Regions from separate parts of the Paenibacillus sp. EC2-1 genome, predicted to be linked through region 1. Evidence: riboswitches for the same ligand, from Rfam matches in the RefSeq annotation. Region 1 holds a riboswitch; each other region holds the start of a gene.
What was found. Region 1 has a riboswitch for cyclic di-AMP ahead of ACK8P5_RS21280 (TrkH family potassium uptake protein). Riboswitches for the same ligand answer to the same signal wherever they lie in the genome.

Region 1 (5,603 bases):
ACCCATCCGGTCCATCAAGTGAATGATGCCAGGTGCTGCGTCACACATCGCCTTAACTGGTGGCTGATTCGCCAAGAAGTCACCACCGTAAACCGTATCATCGAAATGTTCCCAAGGAGAGTCACCCTCCCCTTTCGTATTAACCGCTCCATTAATACCGCCTTGCGCACACACAGAGTGGGAACGTTTAACAGGTACTAGTGAGAATAAATGCACGTGAGCCCCAGCTTCAGCAGCTTTAATGGTTGCCATCAACCCAGCCAGTCCGCCACCCACGATTATAATGTTAGATGCCATTTCTGTTCACTCTCCTTTAGCTCAAGACTGTCTTACACACATCAAGTAGTGCTGTAGCTGCAAATTCCGAATCACGGAAAGCAGTCAATGCCAATATAAACATTACACTAGTAATTACAAATAGACCCATGCAGATGTAAGAAGATATACGCTGCGCACGTGGACCAACTGTGATGCCCCAGCTTACTAGGAACGCCCACAAGCCATTCGTAAAGTGGAAAGTTGCACACACAATTCCGATGATATACAGAATGAACAGAATCGGATTGCTTACAATACCATGGATTGTGGCACCCAGCTCATCATGTGTAATCTTACCAATTGCAATCATAAAACGAGTATCGTACATGTGCCAGATAACAAATACAAACGTAATAACACCGGTGATCCGCTGTAAAGTAAAGCGAATATTACGTTCATAATTGTAGTTTCCGACGTTGTTATTTGCTTGGTAAGCAATATACAAGCCGTAAACGCCATGGTACAGAAGTGGCAGCCAAATCAGAAGTAGCTCAAGGAAAAATATGAGCGGCAGACCGTTAATAAACTCGACACCTTTAGCAAAGCCTTCCTTTCCACCATCGAAAGCCTTAAAGTTGGTGATCATATGAGTGAGCAAGAAGGCTCCGAGCGGTATGATACCAAGCAAAGAGTGCAGCTTTCTGGAATAATACCCTTTCATCAGTTGACGTTCCCCTTTCTGATTGTACAGCGTTTTCATTAAGACTCAACGTAATCTATTACACTAATACTATCTATGCGTCACACGCATACAACGACAAAATGTGCCACATTTCGGTTATTCTGTGAACATCCTGTGTCATGTTTCATGTTACTCCTTTTTTTCTTATAATGGAATTGCAATATAATTATTAATCGTTATAATCTATACGCATAAGTCATTATTATAGGAAGTGATCGTATTGTTCGAAGAATTGGACGTGTTCTCCGTTGTTGTTGAGCAATCCAGCCTTAATAAAGCTTCCAAACTGCTGAATCTATCTCAGCCTGCCCTTTCACGCAAGATTGCCAAACTTGAAGATCAGCTTGGCGTTCAGTTGTTTAATCGACGTGGTAAACGTCTGGAGCTTACTTCTATTGGTCAGCTTGCATATACATATGCCTTGGAGCAGCGACAACAGCAACTAAAATTCATGCAGACTCTTGCTCATTATCGTGGAGAAGAACAAATCACCATCACGCTCGGGGCTAGTCTAACCACACTCCAAACTACACTACCTCCCCTTGTGAATGCATTTATGGAGAAGCATCCATCTGCTGAGATCAAATTAGTAACAGGAAAAACACATGAAATTGTTTCTTATGTCCGTGATAAACGGGTGGATGTTGGAATTGTTGCTTCATCTATTAATCAGCCTGGCTTAAATTGCATCCCTCTCTTTGATGACCACCTTGAACTCGTCGTACCCACAACACATCCTTTAGCAGATAGTCTCGATGTCGGAATTGAACAGCTCCAAGGGATGCCTATGATCATCTTCTCAACTGGAACCTGGTACCGAAAGTTAACGGACGATCTATTTCATCGCTGTGGAATTATGCCTGATATTCGCATGGAAATCGATTCGTTCGAAGCGATCGTGCGGCTTATTCCTACTTGTAAAGCGGCAGCATTACTTCCGAAATCATATCTTCGCCCCCAATTGCTTTCGGACAACGGTCTTGTTGATATTCACATTCCTGCTCTAGTCGAAACGAGACGGACAACAAGCCTCATCTATGGAAACGCATCCGAACTAAGCAATGCAGCCAACAGGTGGATTGCCGAAACAGAGGTCCTATTTAGAGAACTTCAAGAGAACCAACAACAAACAACCTGACGCGAAGCGCGCCAGGTTGTTTACACTCATATCTGGTATCACCAGAATCGTATTTATAATTACATATTACATATTTACAACTTCACCTTCAAAACGATCAATGTTCTCCTTCGCTCCAATAACAACCATGATATCTCCAGCACGCAGCACATCCATGGCAGTCGGAGCCACAATGACACCCGCACGTTGGTTCAGCGCTACTACGCTAATCCCATAACGAACACGCGTGTTTAACTCATTTAATGTTTTGCCGTCCATACATTCCGTTACCGTCATCTCTACAATTCGGTATTCTTTAGAGAGCTCTATATAATCGAGAAGATTCGGTGTAACAAGTTGATGAGCGACACGAATTCCCATATCTCTCTCCGGGAAAATAACCCTGTCTACACCCAGCTTTTGCAGCGCCCGTCCGTGTAGCACAGAGATTGCTTTGGCTACGACCGTATTAACACCTAATTCCTTAAGAAGAATTGCTGCAAGAATACTCGTTTGAATTTCGTCTCCTATAGCCACGATGCCACAGTCAAAATTACGAATACCAAGCGATTTAAGTACTTCTTCGTCTGTCGCATCAGCGACCACAGTATGGGTGAGGAGCTCACTCATATCTTCGACCACTTCTTCATCTTGGTCGATCCCGAGAACCTCATATCCTAATTCCATCAATTCAAGCGCAAGGCTTGAACCGAATCTCCCCAGCCCTATCACTGCAAACTGCTTTGGTTTCATTTCTTAGCCAATCTCCTTATCCAATAATCATTTTACCTTCGGGATGACGATACAACTCTTTACCTTTCTTGGGTCCTAATGCATAAGCAAGTGTTAATGGACCAAGACGACCAGCAAACATCGTTACACAGATAAGTAACTTACCGAAGAGCGACAACTCAGGAGTTAATCCCATAGACAGCCCTACCGTACCAAATGCTGACGTAGCTTCAAAGAGTATAGTGAGGAAGCTGCTATCCTCTGTCGTCGATAGAATCATCGACACTGTAATAACCAGCAGTAGTGCAAGCAGCGTAATCGTTAACGCTTTAAGAATTCGCTCCTGAACCAAACGGTATCTGAACAACACAATATCGTCTCGGCCTCGCATCATGGCAATAACAGCGGCAATCATCATTGTGAATGTTGTCGTTTTGATACCACCACCCGTAGAGCCTGGAGAAGCTCCGATAAACATCAGTATAACCATGAAAAATTGAGTAGCCTGACGTAGCTCAGTTATATCTAGTGTGTTGGCTCCCGCTGTTCTCGGCGTAACCGACTGGAAGAAGGAGCCTAGAATTTTCCCGCCCCAATTCAGCGAGCCTAGTGTCTCTGGATTTGTAAATTCAAAGATAAAAATAACCACAGCACCTATGAGAATCAGCGACCCTGTCATGGATAACACCACTTTAGAATGCAGTGAAAGCCTCCGACTCTTCCTATAATCAACCAGATCAGCCATGACGATAAATCCAATCCCTCCGGATACAATCAGGAACATCACCACAAAGTTAACAAGCGGATCATATACAAATCCAGTCAAGCTCTTAAAGTCGCCAAACAGATCAAATCCCGCATTATTAAACATGGTTACCGCATGGAAAACGCCGAAATAAAGCGCCTTACCAAACGGCATATCAAAAGCCCATCGGATGGTTAGTAGTGTCGCTCCGCACGCTTCAATCACTAAGGAGTACAGTAGAACCCTGCGGATCAAGCGCACGATTCCTTCCATAGAAGATTGATTCATCGCTTCCTGAAGAACTAGACGGTCTTTCAATGAAATGCGTCGCTTCAATACAAGCGCGAACAGTGTTGCCATGGTCATGAAACCCAGACCACCGATCTGTATCATTATCATGATGACAACCTGTCCGAAGGAACTGAAGAATGTCCCTGTATCCACCACGACAAGACCTGTTACACAGGTAGCAGATGTCGCCGTGAACAAAGCATCCATAAAGTTCAGCGGTTCCCCTGTCGTATTGGAAATCGGGAGCATGAGAAGCATCGTCCCAATCAGGATAATGGCCCCAAATCCCATGACGAGAATTTGCGGCGGCGACAAGCGAAGCCATTTAATTTTGGAAGTCAACATGTTCACCTCTTTAAAAAAATCAAAGAAAAAAAGACACTGGAAATCCAATGCCTTACGCGGTTGGGTTCCTGTGCTACAGCCTACGAGGTTAGCTGACGGATTCGGGCATAACACAGGTCGCCCTATTCACTACCTTTCGGAAGCGAAATTCACCCCACTTAAATGGTTCCCCCATTTTCATTACGAAATTCGGCTGATCTATTCAATTAACGTTATCCAATATTATGATTCATGAACATGTTCAATAGCATGTAGTGATTATAACGCAATCCTTTAAGGATACCAAAGCCGTTTTAGACTTAAATTAACTTAAAAATGAACCGAATTGGGCATATTCTAGAGTAGTAGCACATGGTTATCTACGCTTTTCGGAATCTTTCCTTCATTTTCATCGAATTTTTCATAAATTTGAATGGGATAAGCCGTTTGTGTCTTTCATATCTATGTTATATTGACTTTATGTCTTCATGAAAACAGATAGCTTAATCTAATTGATAACTCGCTAATGCCAAAAGGAGGAATGACATGAATAAAGCAGGACACCCTCTTCATCTTAAATCTGACAAACAACCATTGGTACTACTTGGAATTATTGGTCTCATTCTATTTCTCATCTTTCAGGTCTTTCCATCCACAGCCTCTATTTCATCCGAGGTCAAAACACCCGAAATGATCACCAAGGAGGCAGCCATCAGTGCTGCTGAAAGATTCGCACAAGAACATCTGCAGTATAGTAGGACTTCTTCCACTGACAAACCTCTCGTTACATATCAATCCAGATCTGATGTTTATGGATATCTATCTAAAGAGAATTTGCTCCGCGAATACAATAAAAAGTTTGAGAGCAAATACCCCTATGATGTCTTTCGAGTTCGGTTAGTGCAAGCTGATGGAGTAGCCCTAAACGTAGACGTCCATATGCAGAATGCTAGTGTAGCAGGGTTTTCTTATGATCTGCCTGACTCTAGTTATGAAGGTGCCCTCCTGCAAAAAGGTGACGTCCGCAATCAGATGCTTCGTTTAATCGAAGGAGAGATGTCACTGACTGAAAAGATGTCACTAGCTGAGCCTTGGCTAGAGAGAGAAGGATATAGTCTATCCAACCTGAAACAGATCACCAAAGAAGGGGAGCCTGGACTGATATATCAAGACCCCGAAGCTAAGATTGGGAGTTCACAGCTCCAGCTGAAATTCTCCTTCGAGGATAATCAACTTCGTTCCTATGAACCTGTATTTTCGGTTCCGAAGGACCACACAGCCTATGTAGAGAAACAGACACTAAACGCAACGCTGCTCACTCTACTGGGATATGGTTTATTCACGCTAATCTTGGGGATCTTAGCCATTGTATACAGTGTAAAAACGAAAGCTCA
Region 2 (5,603 bases), 660 kb from region 1:
CTGTCCATATTCACAAACCCACCTCCAGCTTATGTTCTTAAAAGCAGCGTTCTCATGCCGCTCCAAATCAATCATTCAAATATTACCATGATGTAATAAGACAGGCTATTACTCGTTATGACTTTAAATCGACGAAAAGGAAAATACTTCAATCCAACTCAAAAAGTGTTGCGCCTAATAGATCAGGTTACTATAATGGTAGTAACTTAAATGTAATACTTTATGAGATAAGGATGTGTCGGTTTGAATTTTCGAGTATATATACTGGCCATAGCCGCGTTTGTTGTTGGCATGGTGGAACTGATTGTTGGAGGTATCCTCAATCTTATTGCTGATGATCTCCACATATCGATCAGTTCGGCAGGTCAGTTTATCACCATTTTTTCAGTTTCTTTCGCTTTATCAGGTCCAATCCTCATCAATTTGACTGCAAAAATGGAGCGGAAAAAGCTCTATTTGTATACAATGGCTGTCTTTATGGTCAGTAACCTGATCGTAGCGTTCACCTCAAGTTATGCAGCCATCATCGTAGCTCGTGCGTTATCTGCTATGAGCGGTTCCGTCATCGTTGTATTGTCCATCTCAATGGCAGCTTCACTTGTGCCAGAATCGCATAAGGGACGAGCAATCGGAATTATTTATATGGGTATCAGTGGATCACTTGTGCTTGGCGTACCACTTGGAATCGTTATTGGTAATGCGTACGGCTGGCGTGCTCCATTCATCGCTATTGCACTGCTTAGCCTATTAGCCATGATTGGTATTGCCTTATTCACAAATCGTGTAGCTCCGAAGCCCGTCGTCCCTCTACGTGAACAGCTTGCTCTGTTAAAGAACAGCAAGATCATTAGTGCACAACTGATCGCATTCCTGATGCTGACCGGTCACCTGACCTTATATGGATACCTGCAGCCTTATGTGCAGTCTACATTTCACGTCAGCTCCAGTACGATGAGTGTCGTGTACTTCCTGTTCGGCATAGCTGCTGTAGTTGGTGGAGGAGCAGGTGGCTTTATAGCCGATCGATTCGGTACAAAACGCTCCATTCTCACCATTGTGGCTTGTTTCTCCATATCCATGTTTGTCGTCATGCTGACCGCACAAGTCTCATTCTGGGTGTTCCTCATCGCCATGATGCTATGGAGCGGGCTCAGCTGGGCGCTTTCTCCAGCACAGCAAGCTTATCTGCTTCAGCTGGCTCCAGACAATGCAGAGACTCAGCTGAGCCTGAACTCTTCTATGTTCCACTTGGGGATTGCACTTGGTTCCATGATCGGTAGTGCGGTTATTGCCCAAAGCTCGGTTGCTAACAACCCTTGGGTGGGAGGTACGATTGCCGCCGTTGCCTTTGGCGTAGCTGCCTTCTCACTGACCCGCAATTCCACAGGCAAGAAAGAACAGACCGTCTCGGCTTCGTCATAGTATTCAAGTTAATAATGACAATGTTTGTTAGACTTTTCTGTCATACACATGAAAGCCCCCGGCCTATGCAGCCAGGGGCTTCTTCGTATATATCTAATATCGAAGTCGGAGCAACAGAGACTTAATCTCCTCGTCCTTAAACATCTCTTCCGGATATTTACGGCTGAACGCCGTCAGCGCCATATCATGATAGAAAAACTCAGCAAATACCTTCACAAAGGGCTGTGCCTGCGTCCGGATTGCTTGCCAGCTCCCCTGCTCCACACCTGCGAACAGCAGCTGCTTCGTATCGATCACAAGAAGCATAAATCTCTCTAACTTATCGTGATCTGCGGTAGGGTTCAGAACATATAACTTCGACAAGTTAACATCAGGGTGATCACTCCCCGTCACCAGTGCCTCAACACGCACGCCCTCACGTTCTTTACGGTTCAGTAGATCCGTAATTTCACTAAATTCGTCGCTCCACATGGAGACGAGAACAGACTCCTGTGCTTCCTCAATCATCTGCTTGCAGAACGCTTGAATGGAGCTGTGCGACTTCAGACTCCACACCTGGTCATCCACAACCTGTTTACGGACACCTGCTGAACGAAGCTCCTTTATATCACTTTCAAACTCATGCGTCAGCTTGTCAATGACTGCCTCAACAGGCAGTGCTGTATAGGTTCGCTTTTTACCGGATACGGTGTCCATCACGATTCCCTTATCAACTAGACGATCAAGCACCTCATAAATCTTGGCCTTGGGAACACCAGAGAGCTTCACAATACTTGATGCATCCATCGCCTCACCGCTCGTTACCAGCGTTTCATATACTTTACTCTCGTACTGCGAGTACCCGAATTGTAGAAGCATAGCTCCTCCTTGTACACTCTTGTTACCCTCTATGTTACCGGAGCGCGGGCCGATTGACCAGTCCACTCATAACACCTAACCATATATATTTAATAAATGAATTAGAACCAAAAATACGCACGTGAACAATCCATTAGAAAAGAACGCTCCAATGGCAAGCTGCCTAACCGCTTCCGCTCATGGCTCTGTTGAAAATTCAAGGATAAATCCGTTAGAGCAGACTCCGCGAGTCTACATCGAAGAGCTCCCCATTCCTGCCGCTCTACAATTCGCAGAGCTTCCTCCAGAGGTAATCCCTTCAAATGCCTAAATACAGATGACCAGCGCACCAGATCCGCGAACTCTCTTGTCTCTGGCAGTGTATACTCCGCATAGCCAGAAGCCGTACTGCAAGATATTTTGAGCAAGCCGCAGTTCGGGCTACTTATATTCCTTGGTAAAAACCGTTCAGCATAAGCACAGTCAAAACGAAAAATTTCGATATAACGTATCGTTGTCTCTTGTAATGTAGGTTCCGTTAACGCTGGCAAAGGTTCGATTATTCTAGCCATGACGCGTGTCTCCTTTTCATCGGTTCGATTACAACTCTATTTGTAGATCATATGGATGAAGTTGGATGAATCATACGTTATGTCCCTTCCAAAGTAAATATCCATAACAGGTCTATATCTTCAAAAAACACACGAAAATGCCAAGTGAAAACGCGTACATTACACCCTTACATCGATTATCTATCCAAATGCACAGTATCTTGCGAGTTTGCTTATTTCGGGAGATAAACAGAGAAATATAGAGCATCATGCAGTATAAATGAGAATTCAACTCACTTATCACCCTTTCTGGTTATAAAACAGCTCAATACATGCTTCTCCCTCGATTTACATTCTAAATCGCCAGAAGTATGATACGAAGCATGAATTGAACAATGAATTCACTTGAATCGCTGAATGCCCTTGTCATGTAAGGGATCGGGGGAACCAAATCAAGAGATGTGCAAGGTGGTGTGAGAGCCGCCTGAAGCATCTTCCAGGGGTGAATCCTGCTTCTAAATCCAATGAAATACTGGATTTCAGGTGCAGGTAGGGCGACTCTCACCGCCCGAATCCGTCAGCTAACCTCGTAAGCGTTAGAGCTTAAGCCATTTATGCCTTAATCTGCATAGATTCGCTTGCTTATAGGAGAGGATGATGAAGCTTGTGATCGGGTAATCTCGACCACAGAGGCCTCTAGCCCTCTGTGGTTTCTTTAGATGAACAAATGCTTTTATTCGCTGAGTCCTTGAACGGAAAAGGAACGGGGGAACCAAACGGGAGATATGCATTTCTCTCTGGGGTGAATCTCATCGGCAGGATCACTGCCTATGGGTAGGGCGACTCTCACGCCCGAATCCGTCAGCTAACCTCGTAAGCGTTACTTAGAGAGAGGCAACGATTGTCGTGTGCAGGGCACGGTGTATTTCACTGTGCCATCTTAAAGCCACGGGAAGAGTGATCCTCCTTCCCTGTGGCTTTTTTTGTTGTCTTCTCTTTCTAACCATTAGGAGGAGAAATCATGGAGGAATGGCAAGAAATGATATTAGTATCCGCACCAACCAAGGCTGGAGAGGAATTTATCCACCAGCTCATCTATTATAAAATCCCGTTCGCAGCGATCGCGAATAACCGTGCAGAACGGGATCGTCTTGAGAGCATCGGGACGAAGAACATCGTCTTCATTGATACCACCGATGAACAAACCTGGATCATACCGGATTTTTCCGTGAGCAAGGTGTTTCTGTTCGAAAGCAGCCTGAATTTATGCTGCCGTTACTTGCGGATATGCCGCACATGGACAACGGATCCAATCTATGTCATCACGCATTCAAGCAATCCCAGATTAATTTATAAAGGACTTGGCGCTACCTTTGTGATTCATACCAATAACCATCATGTGTCCTTCTTAGTTTCATCACTCACCAGCTAACCTTGATCCATACTTCATTAAACATGTTTTGGAGGGATTTACATGCAGGATTTGTACATGGTGCTCATTCTCGGAGGAACCTACACGCTATTCACCCTGTTTCTATCCTGGTGTGGACGCGTAGTCCATGAACCGGAGGCAGATAACGAATGATCATTATTATGTTATTGCTGATTTTTATCTTTCTATATTTGATTTACGCGCTGATTCACCCGGAACAATTCTAGGGGTGCTATTGAAGGAGGAAGCAATCAATCATGGGCATTATACAAATTGCCATCGTTATTCTAGTTCTGGTGCTGCTCGTTAAACCAATCGGAACTTACGTGTATCATGTATTTCGCGATGAAGCCAGCAGGACGGATAAATGGTTCTCATGGGTAGAGAAACCGATCTACCGATTAATCGGGCTTAAAGAACGTAAGGGCATGACTTGGAAAGTATATGCCCTTAGCTTTGTAATGACGAACATCGTACTCGTCGCCGTTGGGTATCTCATCCTACGGCTGCAAAAGGCGCTTCCTTTCAATCCGAACGGGGTTGATCATATGGAGCCGACACTGTCATTTAACACCATCATCAGCTTTATGACGAACACGAATCTCCAGCACTATAGTGGTGAATCAGGACTGTCCTACTTCTCTCAGATGGCTGTCATCACGATGATGATGTTCACCTCCGCTGCAACGGGGCTATGTGTCGCGATCGCATTCATTCGGGCGATTACGAGTAAGGGAACGACCATTGGTAACTTCTTCGAGGATTTTGTTAAGGCACATACAAGAATATTTATCCCCTTAGCTTTTGCTGTGGCTCTGTTGCTCGTTGCTCTGCATGTTCCTCAAACCTTAAAACCTACGATTAACGTAACGACGCTTGAGGGTACCGAGCAGCAAGTATCGGTGGGTCCGGTGGCGGCACTAGAGTCCATCAAACATCTGGGTACGAACGGCGGTGGATTTTTCGGTGTGAATTCTTCACATCCATTTGAGAATCCGAGTCCGCTCACGAATGTAATCGAAATCTTATCCATGTGGTGCATTGCGGCAGCTCTGCCGTACACGTTCGGCTTGTTCGCGAAGAACCGGAAGCAAGGGTGGGTTATTTTCTCCGTCATGATGGTTCTGTTTACCTTGTTTCTATCGCTTGCCTATGTCTCGGAATCGAGCGGAAATCCTGCAATGAACCAGCTTGGAATCGATGCCTCACAAGGCAATATGGAAGGTAAAGAGGTCCGTTTTGGTGTTGCACAGTCTGCTCTATTCACGACAGTCACCACAGCCGCCACCACCGGGTCCGTCAACAATATGCACGATACGCTGACCCCGCTCGGTAGCATTACACCGCTCTCGCTCATGATG
Region 3 (5,603 bases), 1.0 Mb from region 1:
ATAGCTTCTATTATAAACGAACATATAAAGACATCATAGCAGTTGTGACAAAAAAAGCAACAAAACTACGGATATTATAAGAAAAATTACACAAAATTGTGCTATTTTTCATATTCGTATTCCTGTTGTTAGATGATTCTTTACTTCTCTAGCGGCTTATATACCATACAATGAAACAGTGCATTTCCTTCTTTAGTCATCCGCTCGTAAGTATCAGTGATCTGAAACCCAACTTGCTGATAAGTGCGAATTGCGCGCTTATTCCAAGTCAACACCTCTAAATCAATTTCATTCGAGGGTTGTCTTCGTATAGCTTCATCAGTAATACATTTCACGAATCGTTTACCCATTCCAAGGCCACACCAATCAGGGCGCATACCAAGGCCAATTCGCGTGACACCCTCCATTGGGAACAACTGAGCGAAGCCCCACATTCGATCCTGTTCATCCATAATAGATATATATTGCTGACGACGGATATCCGGATCACCAAATTCAATACCGAGACCCTGCATCTGTTCAAAAGGTAGCCAGCCGTATATATTATACGGAGCTGGATACGTCCATTCACAAACTTCAGCTGCTTGGTCGATCGTCATTGGAATGGCATATAGCTGTTCTGTCTGGTGATTCATAAGTTGTCTCCTTTTTAATTGAGTAAGGAAGAAAAAACCGCCAAAAGAAAGGAAGCTTCTCTTCGCGGATATGATTTAGTATGTTATAAAAAAAATGAGTTATTCTGCTGCAAGATTTTCGTAAAATATGTCATCCAGAATTCGTTTGGCGCCAATATATCGTTCTGCGTAGTAGCTATCACTCAAACGATTGGTAACAACACCTCTGGAAGTAGAGGCATGAGCAAACTTCCCATCCCCGATGTAGATGCCTACATGGGATACCCCGCGGCCAGTCGTATTGAAAAACACGAGATCACCCGGGCGCAAATCTTGGCGGGTTATCGTTGTCCCCATCTCGAATTGGGAGCTCGATTGATGCGGGAGCTTTAATCCCAGCGTAGAGAATATGTACATTGTGAACCCAGAACAATCGAATCCGCTTGTTGTTGTTCCGCCATAACTATATTTTGTTCCAAGAACTTGGTCAATTTCTTGATCTAGCTTGCTGTCTGCAAAAGCACTGTTGATCCCAGAAGTAAGTAGGAGAGTGAGGCCGATAACAGATACGCCTAATTTCTTTAGCATATAAAGACTCCTTCCATGCCTGCGAGGTTAGCTTAAGGGTTCGGTTGAAGGCTATTCGGCACAATGTTCTATGTATAAAAGCCCTTACAATAATGATGGAATGATTACACTGATATTCTATCAGAGGGCTTGTCCTGTTGGCAATTGTTTCTTGCTGTCTTTTCGAGTGGTTTAAATGGTTATGTGACGAAGAAAAAAGACAAATAATGATTCAAATTTACCTGAAACATGTTTAATCATCTGCAATAAGGGTAAATCACAAGTAAGACATGATACCTAAGAAAATAATTAAAAATTATTTTATAAAAAGGTGAACTTTTTGCAAGGTCCATACGTTATATAAGTATAAAGAAAAAGCCGCGAAGGAGATTGTAGAGATCTCATCCGGGCTTAGGTAACGGCTTATATGATAATTAATTATAATTGACAGCGACGGCTTTGTACTTACTCGAGCTCATAACACGCTTAGCGCCTATGTACCGTTTTCCGAAGTAACTGGAATTGAGTGCAGTAATGGTAACACCTTTGGAAGTTGAGGAATGTGCAAATTTACCACCGCCTACATAAATCCCAACATGGGATACGCCTCTGCCGGAGGTATTAAAGAATACAAGATCACCAGCTTTTAGATTGCTCTTTGCTACGGCAGTCCCAACTTTATACTGGGATGCGGATGCACGAGGCAATGTGAGTCCAATTTTCTTGAATACATAACTTGTAAATCCAGAGCAATCGAATCCTTTAGTCGTTGTTCCACCCATTTTATATGAGACACCAATGACTGGTTTGATTGCGTTATTAAGCTTGGAATCAGCGAAAGCGCTTCCGGCACTTAATGTAAGAGCGAGTGTAAGTCCGATCGATATGGCTGTTAACTTTTTTTTCAAGAGAAAGCTCCTTCCAATGCCTGCGAGGTTAGCTTAAGGGTTCGGCTGAAGGTTAGCCTATGATCACTCTGTTGCGAGATCAATGCACCCAAGACGGATCCCCCGCTTCCCATGTAAGGGAATTCGGCTTCTTAATGGTATAAAAAATCTAGTTCTAATATTCGACTGTTTATCCATATGAAAAAGTTACAATAAAGATGACAAAGTTGTTACTATCACATTCGTTATTTTAGCAGAGTATTAACAATTTGGCAAACGAGGAAATTATATTTTTATACGAAAAATCCCAATCCTTTGAGAAGGATTGGGATTTTTTTGGAACGAGAGTATTTTTTAACGTTGCTGTTCATGTGTAAGCCATAGCTGGTACTGTGTTGTGATACTCCAGAGCTGGAATAGACTACTTATAAAATAGCTAGCTTGGTGAATGATCAGACCCATTAGTCCAGCCCATAGGAATGATAATCCACTGAGTAATAGAAGCATGACCATTCCCGTTCCACCAATTATGATTGAGATCAGAGTGACCTTTCCGATATGACGCAAGCAGATCCATAAAGCTGATATCATGCTGGTCCCACCTGTTTTTCCGAACTGCATGTAAAGCAGGCACATCCGAAGCAGATACGCGTAAATTAACCAACCAAGGATGTAAGGGGCTAGATGGAGCAAGGCAGAAGGCTCTCGAATAGCCGCGAATAGAAAAGGAAGCATTTTGGGCACCAGCCAATAAGCTGGCATAAAGGTAAATAGAGTCTCAATTATGTAAAACAGGGTTACTGGTTTCCATAATTGTCTCATTCCTTTAAAGAGGAACAATCCTCGCTCTCCCTTTGCCTCCTGATGAAGATTGTAGAGTATACCTGCTTGAATGAGTGGAGTTAGCACCATCCGAATCATTAGCATAAGTATAAGTATCCAGGCATAGGTGTGAACGTCATTACTCTGTAATAAGGCCATTTCTCCCTCATAGAAATACAGCAGCTTACTAAGCTCACTTGGAGCGGGATCAGGAAATCGCATCAGAAGTGGAACAACGGCTGATTTTACGATCCGGTAAAGAAAATATCCCCACAAAAGCTTGTATAAAAACAACAGAATAATAACATAGAACTGATCTTTTACACTGGTCCAGCCTTTGCCTGTATAGCTTTTCATGTTCTCCCCCCTTACCATGACAGGCTGCCGAACAGTGCCTCTACCAGCTTGTTAATGCTTAGGTTCCAGCGCGTGAGCACTTTCGGATCCATTTCCGCCTTCATATAGTTATTAATATGTTTGTTCTCCAGCACGATTGTAAATTTAGGATCAACCATGGCCCACAGTAATGGAGAGCGATGCTCGATTTTGTACTGCGTTGTTTTTTTCTTACCGTCCCATATTTTTTCTACAGTCCTTCCATCTTCGAAGGCGAATGTAATCGGGATGTTCGTAACCGTGCCCCCCTTATTTACGACGGTTACTATAGATTCATATGCAGGCTCCTCGCGTGAACCGGTATTTTTGGTCTCAATTTGTTCAATCGCGACATCAGCCATCTTGTTCCCGTATACGTATTGGTCAAAATAGGACTGCCATGGTTGTTTTGTTAGCTCCTCTACTACCTGTTGGAAATCTTGGGTCGTTGGATGTTTGAAGCGGAATTTTTTCGCATAGGCCATCATGATTTTGTTCATGGTCTGCGTACCGACTAGACGTTCAATATCTTGCAGCACCAGCTTGCCACGTGTGTAAACATTAAGTGCATATTTCTGGTGAGACCCGTATTTCCAAGATTCTTGTTGTAATGGCTCTGGTGAGGAGATGGCTGCAGCTTGGGCTGCCGTATTAGAAGTCACGCCATATTCCTGTTCCATGACTCGCTCCTCAGCATATGAGGTGAAGCCTTCGTCAAGCCATGCTTCTTCAAACTCGTTGCTTGCAATCATACCGTAGAAATATTGGTGTCCAATCTCATGAATGATGGTGCGCTCCAGATCGTACCCGGGTGAATCATTTTTGGCTCCGAAGGCCGTTACAAGTGTCGGATATTCCATTCCTCCTGCACCATTTCCCGCTTCTGGCGGTACAACAATGGATAAGGTCGAGTAAGGATAAGTACCATACCACTTACCGTAAGAGGATAGGGCTGCCTTAGCGGCGTCAAAATACCGATCTTTCAGGTCTTTATGTACCGGATCGAGGTATAGCTTTATTCGTACACCCGGTATGCCTGGAGCAGAGAATGCCTCTTCAGCGACGATAAAGTTTGGTGAAGCCGACCAAGCAAAATCATGTACATCATCGGCATAGAATTGATAGACCTTTTCACCATTCGCTTTTGTAGCTGGCTTGGTTGGGAAACCAGTGGCGGCAACAATATAGTTATCCGGTACGCGAATGCGGACGCTGTAAATGCCGAAATCAGAATAAAACTCTGAATTCCCGTGGTATTGATGGAGATTCCAGCCTTCCTCCTTACGCCCACGTGTTCCTGTAGGTTCATACACACTGATCTTTGGAAACCATTGCCCTGCCATTACAAAATCATCTGCCGTACCCATACGTGCAAAGATTTTAGGCATTTCCACCTCGAATTCCATGATCAATGTATAGCTCTCACCGCCTTTAACAGGGCGTGGAAGGCGTACTTTCACGAGACTCTGATCTTTGACGTTCCCATCGTCAGGCTGCACATATTGAAGACGGTGGAGCAAAGACAGCCCCTCCTCCGTCTTAATTCCCGTAATCTTCATTGAACCAAATCCATCATTAGGCATCTGGTCCGTGCGAAGTCTACCGCCGGATTCTTTCATAAATGTTGTGTCCTTAGAGGCGAATGCGTTGGGATAAAGATGAAAGTATAGCTCGGTTACTGCTTTTTTACCGGGGTGAGTCCAGGTTAGTGTTTGTTTCCCTTTGAGTTTGTTCTCCTCAGGCTCGTACCTGACATCCATGTGATATTCAACAAGCCTGTTGCTCAGTGCAGGAGCAGGGACATCGTACTGAGCTTTAGGTGGAGAGAGTGGAGCCTTTTCCGCGACTGCAGGCTTGCCCGATTCCGGGGCGAGAATAGGTGTTGAAACACGGGTACCCTGCAGAAATAACAGCATTGATCCTCCAAGAAGACCGAGGGCAAGCAGGGATGAAAGAAAGACTTTAGCGCGTGATGGGACCATATCGAACAACCTCCCGTTGACAAGCATCTACAGCATGTATATGTTTGCTTTTGGGTGATTATTAGTTAAAATAAAATATATTGGACTGGTTATCTGAATCAGCGAGGCGGAAGGTCTCTTCCGTTCTTATATATAGGGAGGTTTGCCATAATGGAGAATCAGGAGCAAAACGGGAAGAAGCAGATTGCCCTCAACATTATAAGTAGCAAGAGCAAACATAAAGGGTTCGGTGCAGGCTCGATTGATCTGAATAGTGTATCACCAGTCATTATTGACGGTGGAGAAGCAAAGATTGAAATCGGTGCAATGCACGCGAAGAGTAAAGTGGAACGTGGCATCAAATTTTCTACGAACCG

Region 2: it holds a riboswitch for cyclic di-AMP, as region 1 does, so the genes downstream of both, ACK8P5_RS24465 (hypothetical protein) here and ACK8P5_RS21280 (TrkH family potassium uptake protein) in region 1, are expected to answer to the same signal.
Region 3: it holds a riboswitch for cyclic di-AMP, as region 1 does, so the genes downstream of both, ACK8P5_RS00565 (C40 family peptidase) here and ACK8P5_RS21280 (TrkH family potassium uptake protein) in region 1, are expected to answer to the same signal.

The regions. Positions count from the first base shown of each region.
Region 1 is NZ_CP186006.1:4,552,285-4,557,887, forward strand. It holds gene sdhA (succinate dehydrogenase flavoprotein subunit) at 1-297, opposite strand, end outside; gene ACK8P5_RS21265 (succinate dehydrogenase cytochrome b558 subunit) at 314-979, opposite strand; gene ACK8P5_RS21270 (LysR family transcriptional regulator) at 1,221-2,138, shown strand; gene ACK8P5_RS21275 (potassium channel family protein) at 2,205-2,870, opposite strand; gene ACK8P5_RS21280 (TrkH family potassium uptake protein) at 2,887-4,230, opposite strand; cyclic di-AMP (ydaO/yuaA leader) riboswitch at 4,293-4,435, opposite strand; gene ACK8P5_RS21285 (CPBP family intramembrane glutamic endopeptidase) at 4,756-5,603, shown strand, end outside.
Region 2 is NZ_CP186006.1:5,211,411-5,217,013, forward strand. It holds gene ACK8P5_RS24445 (helix-turn-helix domain-containing protein) at 1-8, opposite strand, end outside; gene ACK8P5_RS24450 (MFS transporter) at 244-1,422, shown strand; gene ACK8P5_RS24455 (TrmB family transcriptional regulator) at 1,516-2,280, opposite strand; gene ACK8P5_RS24460 (hypothetical protein) at 2,382-2,831, opposite strand; cyclic di-AMP (ydaO/yuaA leader) riboswitch at 3,212-3,421, shown strand; cyclic di-AMP (ydaO/yuaA leader) riboswitch at 3,539-3,705, shown strand; gene ACK8P5_RS24465 (hypothetical protein) at 3,832-4,242, shown strand; gene ACK8P5_RS24470 (potassium-transporting ATPase subunit F) at 4,404-4,469, shown strand; gene kdpA (potassium-transporting ATPase subunit KdpA) at 4,500-5,603, shown strand, end outside.
Region 3 is NZ_CP186006.1:117,789-123,391, forward strand. It holds gene ACK8P5_RS00555 (GNAT family N-acetyltransferase) at 141-635, opposite strand; gene ACK8P5_RS00560 (C40 family peptidase) at 735-1,202, opposite strand; gene ACK8P5_RS00565 (C40 family peptidase) at 1,616-2,089, opposite strand; cyclic di-AMP (ydaO/yuaA leader) riboswitch at 2,092-2,228, opposite strand; gene ACK8P5_RS00570 (hypothetical protein) at 2,423-3,247, opposite strand; gene ACK8P5_RS00575 (M1 family metallopeptidase) at 3,259-5,247, opposite strand; gene ACK8P5_RS00580 (YwhD family protein) at 5,398-5,603, shown strand, end outside.